2 linked regions of the Cystobacter fuscus genome follow. The main gene of each other region encodes a partner of the protein of the gene in region 2 in a complex. Links are inferred from orthologs where the notes say so. Each region holds a gene or a part of one and is shown on either strand. Other genes may lie near its edges.

Region 1 (4,059 bases), 2.7 Mb from region 2 along the record:
GGTTGGGGCCCGGGCTGGTCCCCGGCTCCGCGCGCTCCGGCTCCCGTGTCCGCCGCCGGAGCCACGGCCGCTTCCACGGCGGCTTCCATGTCGCTCGGGGAGTTGTCCTCCTCCTCCATGTCCCGGGGTCCCATCTTCGGAGGGGCCGCGGTGGAGCCCAATCCGCTGCCCGTGGTGCTTCCTCCCGAGCCCGCGGGTCCGGCGGAGGAAGTCACCCTGGTGTCGAGCGCGGTGATCGAGCCGGCTCCGCCGCCGGTGTCCGAGCCTCCGGCGCCTGTCGAGGCTCCCATGCCCGTGCTGGAGGTCCAGCCCGAGCCCATGCCCGAGCCGGAGCCCATGCCCGTGCTGGAGCCCATACCGGAGCCCATGCCCGAGCCGGAGCCCATGCCCGTGTTGGAGGCCCTGCCGGAGCCCGTGCTGGAGGCCCTGCCCGAGCCCATGCCCGCGCCGAAGGTGGAGGCTCGGCCCGAGCCGAAGCCCGAGCCCCGGCCCGAGCCGAAGGTGGAGGCCCGGCCGGAGCCCAGGCCCCGTCCGGTGCCGTCGGAGCGCAAGCCGGAGGCGCCCGTCGCGCCGAAGCGGACGGGCCTCTTCATCGGCGTGGGGGTCGCGGTGATCGCCCTGGCCGCCGGGGTGGTGGTGATGACCCGATCGGGTGGCGAGAGCACGCCTCCGCCCGCGCCGGTGCCGAGCACCGTGCCCGCCTCCACGGCGACTCCTCCCAAGACGCCCCCTCCGTCCGAGCCCAAGCAGCCCGAGCCGCCGAAGCCGGAGGCCCAGGCCCCCGCCCAGCCAGCGACGCCCCCCACCGGCGCCGCCGCGGCGAACGGCACGCCCCCGGTGGAGGACACCAAGGAGCCGGTCGCGGGGACGGCCGCGCCGGATCCCGAGGCCCAGTACGCCGAGCTGGTGCGCCAGGCGCGCAAGTCCCTGGCCGGCGAGCGTTATCAGGCCGCGGCCCGGAGCTACCGTCAGATGCTCACGCTCAAGCCGGATTCCACCGAGGCCAAGGCGGGACTGGGCATCTCGCTCGTGCGCGGCGAGACGGGGCAGTACCGGGAGGCCATCGAGTTGCTGGAGAACGTGACGCGGGAGCAGCCCCGCAACGCCAGCGCCTGGCTGTTCCTCGGCGTGGCCCGCGAGCAGTCCCGGCAGAACAAGAAGGCAATCGAGGCCTACAAGCGCTATCTCACCCTGGAACCCTCCGGGAAGTACGCTCCGGACGCGCGGGCCTCCCTCAAGGTGCTCGGCCAGTAGGCGCGACGGCGGGCTCCTGGTAGAGAGGTGCCCTTGCTCGTACTCGGACTCGAAACCTCCTGTGATGAAACCGCCGCCGCCCTCGTCGAGGACGGTCGGCGGGTGCTCTCCGACGTCGTCTCCACCCAGGTGGACATCCACCGGCGATGGGGTGGGGTGGTGCCGGAGCTCGCCAGCCGCAACCACGTGATGCAGGTCATGCCCGTGCTGCACGAGGCGCTGACGCGCGCGGGCAAGACGCTCGACGACGTGGACCTCATCGCCGTCACCTCGGGCCCGGGCCTCATCGGCGCCCTCCTGGTGGGCGTGCAGGTGGCCAAGTCGCTGAGCCTCGCCACCGGCAAGCCCTTCGTGGGCGCCAACCACCTCGAGGGCCACCTGCTCGCCATCCGGCTGCTGGAGGACGCCCCGGAGCCGCCCTTCCTCGGGCTCGTGGTGTCCGGAGGGCACACCAGCCTCTACGAGGTGCGCGACTATGGCCACTACCGGCTGGTGGGCAGCACCCGCGACGACGCCGCGGGCGAGGCCTATGACAAGACGGCGCGCATCCTCGGCCTGCCCTATCCGGGGGGCCTGCCCATCGATCAGCTCGCCCAGAAGGGCAACCCGGAGGCCATCCGGTTTCCCCGCGCGCTGCCCGGCGCGGAGAACTTCGACTGGTCCTTCTCCGGGTTGAAGACGGCGGTGCTGCACCACGTGAAGAAGCACGGCATGCCCGAGGGTCAGGCCCTGGCGGACCTGTGTGCTTCCTTCCAGGAGGCGGTGGCGGACGCGCTCAGCCGCAAGTTCGTCGCCGCGGCGCGTCGGCTCGGCCTGCAGCGCCTGGTGGTGTGCGGCGGTGTGGCGGCCAACTCGCGTCTGCGCTCGCTCTGCCTGGAGCGCGCGCGGGAGCGCAACCTGAAGCTCTTTCTTCCCCCGGTGCGGTTGTGCACGGACAATGGCGCGATGATCGCCGTGGCGGGCTACGAGGCCTGGAGGCGGGGACTGAGGGGTGACTTCAGTCTGTCCGCGGATCCCGCCTGGCGCATGTGAAGGGAGAGACTCCGTGGAGACACCTCGTGAAATCCTCCAGCGCCACGGCCTGAGGGCCAAGCACAGCTGGGGGCAGAACTTCCTGGGAGATCCGGACGTGCTGGAGGCCATCGCCGACGCGCTGGAGTTGCGCGAGGGCGAGCCCGTGGTGGAGCTGGGTCCGGGCCTGGGCCACCTCACGCGCTTCCTGGCCGCCACGCGCGCGGCCGTGACGGTGGTGGAGAAGGACCGCGACATGATCGCGGTGCTGGAGAAGGAGGCCATCCCCGGGGTGCGCGTGGTGGATGGCAACGCGGCCACGGTGGACTTCGCCGAGGTGGCGGGTGCTCCCGAGGTGAAGGTCGCGGGCAATCTGCCCTACCACCTGACGAGCTCCATCCTCTTCCAGGTGCTCGAGCAGCGCGAGCACGTGACGCGCGCCGTCTTCACCCTGCAGAAGGAAGTGGTGGACCGGCTGTCGGCGGAGCCGGGTGGGCGGGAGTACGGGTTGCTCACCGCCATCCTCGGCCTCTATTTCAGCGCGGAGAACCTCTTCGACATCGAGGCGGAGCGCTTCCATCCGCCGCCCAAGGTGGACTCGGCGGTGCTGCGGCTCATCCGCCGCCCCGAGCCCCTGGCGCCGGTGGTGGATGGCGCGCGCTTCATCCGCGTGGTGAAGGCGGGCTTCGCCCAGCGCCGCAAGACGCTCATCAACTCGCTCAAGTCCGACAAGTCGCTGGGCACGCACGAGCAGCTCCTCGCGGCCCTGGCGGCGGCGGGCATCGATCCCACGCGTCGCGCGGAGACGCTCTCGTCCGTGGAGTTCGCCGCCCTCGAGCGCGCGCTGGGACCGGTGGAGGAGGGGCGCGGCGCGTGATGAAGCCCCTGCCCGTGGAGACCCTGGAGCCCATCCTCCACCGCTTCGGCGTGGTGTACGCGGTGTTCGCGCGCGTGGAGGGACAGGTGCTCCTGCAGTGGGGAGATCCGGCACCCATTCCGGTCCTCGACGAGAACGCCTTCGTGGGCGCCACGCGGGACATGGCCCGGGTGTACCGCTCGTTGGATAGGATGTTGCTGCCGCAGATGGACGTACAGGGTGAGCACCTGGGCATCCGCTCCAAGGTGGGCGATCAGGTGGTGTACGCGCTCTTCTTCGAGACGCGGCGCTTCGAGGCGGCTTCACCCGTGGAGCGGCTTCGCACCGAGTACTCGTTCTGCAAGTCCCTGAGCAACGCCGTGGACACCGTCCTCCTGGGCTGGCTGGCCGCGCGCTGAGCGGGCTCGGGGGCCCTGTGCTCAGGGGCCGCCGAACACCTTGGCCAGCTCGCCCTGGTGCGCGAGCCAGGCGCGGAACTCCTCTTCGGACAGCCGCATGCGCGCGAGCACGCCGCGGAGGATCTCCTCCGGGGAGCGCTCGCGCTGGCGCTTGAGCTCCAGGGCCATCTTGAGCAGGGCCACGCCGTAGAGGGGATCCGGCGGAGGGGGAGGCTCGGTCGTGCCGGTGGCCGGGGCCGGGGAGGGCTCCAGCTCGGTGATCGTCCTCGCTCGCTGACGTCGGCTCATCGCTCCAGGTCCTCGCGTGTCCCGCTCGCTTCCGCGCGTGGGCATCCCTGGTAGTGGACGCCTCTTGGGCCGTCAAGCCCGGCGTGCCCGCGAGGAGCGCGAACATTGCCCGCTCGCGGGTCCCGTGCTCTTATCCCCGCCCCACCGTGGGCAGTGGCCGTGGGGCCGCGCTTCCGGGTGGAGTTCCAGCGGAGTTCGGGAGGTCTCGAAGCGGATGGACAACCGCTACAT
Region 2 (4,307 bases):
GCGCGGTGGGCCCCTCCACCCGGGTGCTGGACGCCCATGGTCAGTTCGTGGGCCCGGGCTTCGTGGACCCCCACACCCATGCCGTCTTCGCCGGCGAGCGCGCGGCGGAGTTCGATCTGCGCTGCCAGGGCGCCACCTACCTGCAGATCGCCCAGGCCGGCGGCGGCATCGCCAACACCGTGCGCGCCACCCGCTTCGCCAGCGAGGAGGATCTCATCCGGCTCGCCCTGCCCCGGCTCCAGTTGATGCTCGAGTACGGCATCACCACCGCCGAGGTGAAGAGCGGCTACGGCCTCACGCTCCAGGACGAGCTGAAGATGCTCCGGGTGGTGCAGCGGCTGTCCACGCTCCAGCCCGTGGAGCTCATCCCCACCCTCATGTGCGCACACGCGGTGCCCGAGGAGTACCGCGAGTGGCGCGAGTCCTACCTCGATTTGTGCATCCAGGAGATCCTCCCCGCGGTGGCCGAGCAGGGCCTGGCGCGCTTCTGCGACGTGTTCGTCGAGCAGGGGGCCTTCACGCACGCGGAGGCGCGCCGCCTGCTGCTGGCGGCCCGGAAGCGGGGGCTGCAAGTGCGGCTGCACGTGGATCAGCTCAGCGCCTCGGGAGGCGCGGAGCTGGCGGCCGAGCTGGGCGCTGCCTCCGCGGACCACCTGGAGCAGGTGAGCGATGCGGGCATCCAGGCGCTCGCGGCCGCGGGGGTGTCGGCCGTGCTCGTGCCCACCGCCACCCTCTTCCTGCGGGTGCGCCCCTACGCCCCCGGGCGCAAGCTGCGCGACGCGGGCGTCAACGTGGCGCTCGGCACCAACCTCAACCCCGGCTCGGCCATGAGCGAGAACCTTCCCCTCGCCTTGGGGCTCGCCTGCCTGGAGAACGGGCTGACGGCCGCCGAGGCCTATTGGGCCGCCACCCGGGGAGCCGCGCTCGCGCTTGGTTTGAGTTCCGAGGGACGGATTGCCGTGGGCGACCCCGCCAATCTTGTCATCTTTTCGTGTTCAAACTATCGCCACCTTCCCTATCACCTGGGAATCAATCACGCACGGATAGTGATCAAGGGAGGCCATGTCGTGGTAGAGCAGGAAAAAGCCCTTTGTGCATGATTCTGGTTGCACAAGTGGCATTCGAGGGAACTTCCACCCTGGGCCGGCCGTTAGCATCAAACAAGCAAGCCTATGTGCCGCCTCTTTGGTTTCAGATCCGCTGTCCCCGCCGCCGTTCATCCTTCGCTCGTCACGGAGAAGAATTCCCTCCTGCGTCAATCGCGGGAGCACAAGGATGGATGGGGAATCGCCGCCTATGAAACGGGAGACAATCCGTTCGTCGCGCACGGATTGGGCCCGGCGCACTGCGACCCCGACTTCGAGCGGGTCAGCAGCCGGGTGTCTTCCCGCACGGTGGTAGCGCACATCCGCCTGGCGTCCGTGGGGCAGGTGGAGAAGTGCAACGCCCACCCCTTCACCCATGGCCGGTGGTGCTTCGTGCACAACGGCACGCTGAAGAACTTCGCCCGGCACCAGGCGGCGGTGGAAGCGCTCATCCGGGAGGATCTGCGCGCGCTCATCCAGGGCGCCACGGACTCCGAGCGCTGCTTCTACCTCTTCCTCACCCGGCTGGCCGAGCAGCGTCAGTGCCTGGTGGGCCCGGCGTGCGTGGAGAAGGTGGCCCGGGCGCTGGCGGAGACGATGGGGCTGGTGTCGCGCCTCACGGATGAGCCCGGGCAGGACGGCTCGTCCATGAACTTCCTGGTCACCAACGGGGATGTGATGGCGGCCACCCGGCGCAACCGCTCGCTCTTCCTGTCGGACACCGCCCCCGAGACGGGCAGGCTCCCCCACCGCAAGCACCTGGGGGCGCCCAAGCCGGGGGATCGGCTGGAGCAGTTCGTGCTCGCCAGTGAGCGGCTGTCGGGAGAGGACCACTGGCACGAGGTGGCGGAGAACAGCGTCATCGGCGTGGACAGCGGCCTCGTGTTCCACCACTGGAGGGTGGGGGACCTGGACGCCCGGCACTGAGGCCCGGGCGGAGAGGCGCTCCCTAGGGAGAGGGAGGACCCTGGAGCGGCGTCCCCCAGCGGGCGATCTGGGCGTTCACCGTCATGTCCCCCGTCACCCGGAAGGAGCGGAGCGGCACGGGCGTGCCCTCCGAGGACAGCTCCGGCGTCCAGACGTCCTCCCGCCAGAGCGTGTAGGACACCTCCGCGTCCACCGCGAGGCGCACCATCCCCGTGTAGTGCCCGTTGGTCTGGCGGCGCAGGTAGAAGCCCGGGGCCACGTTCCCACCGAGCGAGGCATGCGAGCCCAGGACGGTGATGACGGCGTCGGACGGTGTCCCGTCGGGGACCGTCACGTCGAAGGTGACGGTGGCGTGGGGGTACTCCTGAGGCGGAGGCTCGATGGCGCCACACCCCATCAGCACCACACTGGCGAGCGGGATGAGCAAGAACCACTTCACGGCGTGGCAGGGGTTCATGGGCGCAGGATATGCCAACCCCTCGCCGCGGAGGGCACGGCCCGCCCATCTGTTGTCCGCTGCACGAACCCCCGGACCCCCTCCGTGTTGCCCGGTCAGCGCTCGGCCAGCAACCAGTCCTTCAGCAAGCCGGCGGGCCGCGCGCCCCAGGCCTCGGCCACCAGCTCGCGGGACTCCTCGCCCACCTCGCGCAGGGTGAGCCGCAGGTACTCGCGCGGCGCGGCCTCGGGGATGCGATCCAACCACTCCACCAGCAGCGCGCCGTCGCCACCCACCATGTCCAGGAAGCCCGTGGCGTACAGCTCGTCGTAGTCGGCCAGCCGGTAGAGGTCCGCGTGGTAGAGCGTCAATCGCCCCTGGTAGGGGTAGACGATGGCGAAGGTGGGGCTCGCCACCTGCGAGCGCTCCACCCCGGCGCCCTCGGCCACGCCACGCACCAGGTGCGTCTTGCCCGCGCCGAGATCGCCCACCAGCCCCACGAAGTCCCCCGGCTGGAGCAACCGCCCGAGCCGCACGCCCAGGCCGTGGGTCTCCTCGGGCGAGCCCGAGCGCACCGTGTGGCTCAGCGTGGGCACGCTCATCGCTCCCACCGCGTCCACACCGAGCACAGCCCCTTCACCACGTCCGAGGCGATGAGGCCCAGCCGGCCCCGCCGCCCGGCGGCCAGATCTCCCGCCAGCCCGTGCGCATACACGGCCGTCCAGGCGGCCTCGGGGAGCTTCAGGCCCTGGGCGAGCAGGGCGCCCAGCACGCCGCTCAGCACGTCCCCCGTGCCGCCGGTGGCCATGCCCGGATTGCCCGTGGGGTTGACGTACACGGTGCCATCCGCGTGGGCGATGAGCGTGCGCGCCCCCTTGAGCACGAGCGTCACCCCGTGCGTGCGCGCGAAGTCCCGCGCCACCTTCACCCGATCCTTCTGCAGCTCCTTCGTGGGCAGGCCGGACAGCCGCGACATCTCGCCCGGGTGGGGCGTGAGCACCACGGGCCCCCTGGCCCGGCGCAGCACCCCCAGGTCCGTGGAGACGGCGTTGAGCGCGTCCGCGTCCAGCACCACGGGCACGTCCACGCGCTCGAGCAGCTCGCCGAGCAGCGCCGCCGTCTCCTCGCCGCGAGGGATGCCAGGGCCCACCACGAGCGCGTCCTTCTGCTCCGCCGCGGCGAGCAGGGACTCCAGGTCCGCCCGCCCCAGGGGACCGCGATCCTCCAGGGGCCAGCCCATCAGCTCGGGAGCATGGCCGAGCACCGACTCCACCACCTGGGCACGCGTGGCCACGGTGACGAGCCCCGCCCCTGCGCGCAGGGCGCTCAACGCGCTCAGGGCCGCCGCCCCGGACTTGCCCAGGCTGCCGGCCACCACCAGCACGTGCCCGTAGGTGCCCTTGTGGGTGTCCGAGCGGCGCGGGGCGATTGCACCCCGGGCATCGGCCTCCTCGACGAGGAAGACCTCCGCGCCCGCCTGGGCCTCGACGGCGTCGGCGGGAATGCCGATGTCCACGCACCGCACCTCGCCGCACAGCGTGACGCCGGGCTCCAGCACCTGCCCCTGCTTGAGGAAGCCGAAGGTGACGGTGGCATCCGCCTCCACGCAGGGCTCGAAGGGCACTCCCGTGTCCGAGTGCAGCCCCGAGGGCACGTCCGCGGCCACCACCTTCGCCCCCGCCGCGCGCCAGCGACGCACGTGCTCGATCGCCTTGGCGAACTCCCCGCTGGGAGGCCGGGTGAGCCCGGTGCCGAAGATGGCATCCACCACCACGTCCCCCACCCGCGGCTCCTCCACCGCCCCGAGTGCCTGGGGCTCGAGACCCGAGGGCCCCAGGGCGAGCAGGTTGCGCTGGGAG

The links. The genes of interacting proteins can lie anywhere in the genome.
Region 1: the proteins of tsaE (region 2) and tsaD are in contact, whole or in part, in a crystal structure (PDB 6N9A), measured with the Thermotoga maritima proteins. The link is inferred for Cystobacter fuscus from one-to-one orthologs. Residues at the interface, in WP_004082108.1 of Thermotoga maritima: Leu37, Gly38, Lys46, Lys57, Val59, Lys60, Ser61, Thr63, Phe64, Thr65, Leu66, Met67, Val69, Pro71, Tyr82, Arg83, Leu84, Asp86, Asp88, Phe89, Asp93, Ile128, Asp130, Glu131, Arg134; in WP_004082750.1 of Thermotoga maritima: Cys10, Asp11, Arg49, His50, Leu82, Gly84, Gly135, Gly136, Glu154, Thr155, Leu156, Asp157, Asp158, Ser159, Glu162, Asp165, Lys166, Arg169, Leu170, Tyr175, Lys213, Thr214, Leu217, Tyr218, Gln221, Arg222, Asn324.

Annotation. Positions count from the first base shown.
Region 1 is NZ_CP022098.1:9,690,666-9,694,724, reverse strand. What follows is about bases 535-3,286. They hold tsaD (tRNA (adenosine(37)-N6)-threonylcarbamoyltransferase complex transferase subunit TsaD), read left to right. Parts: upstream 535-1,287; coding sequence 1,288-2,286; downstream 2,287-3,286. Other genes in these bases: CYFUS_RS39210 (hypothetical protein), read left to right, coding at 3,139-3,286; rsmA (16S rRNA (adenine(1518)-N(6)/adenine(1519)-N(6))-dimethyltransferase RsmA), read left to right, coding at 2,300-3,142; CYFUS_RS39225 (response regulator), read left to right, coding at 535-1,254. In the rest of the region: more of CYFUS_RS39225, read left to right, coding at 1-534; more of CYFUS_RS39210, read left to right, coding at 3,287-3,540; CYFUS_RS39205 (hypothetical protein), read right to left, coding at 3,562-3,828; CYFUS_RS39200 (deoxynucleoside kinase), read left to right, coding at 4,043-4,059.
Region 2 is NZ_CP022098.1:7,035,445-7,039,751, forward strand. The notes cover bases 1,308-4,307. They hold tsaE (tRNA (adenosine(37)-N6)-threonylcarbamoyltransferase complex ATPase subunit type 1 TsaE), read right to left. Parts: upstream 3,051-4,307; coding sequence 2,565-3,050; downstream 1,308-2,564. Other genes in these bases: CYFUS_RS28645 (class II glutamine amidotransferase), read left to right, coding at 1,308-2,012; CYFUS_RS28650 (hypothetical protein), read right to left, coding at 2,035-2,451; CYFUS_RS28660 (NAD(P)H-hydrate dehydratase), read right to left, coding at 3,047-4,307. In the rest of the region: hutI (imidazolonepropionase), read left to right, coding at 1-1,100; more of CYFUS_RS28645, read left to right, coding at 1,173-1,307. UniProt on the Escherichia coli protein: Required for the formation of a threonylcarbamoyl group on adenosine at position 37 (t(6)A37) in tRNAs that read codons beginning with adenine.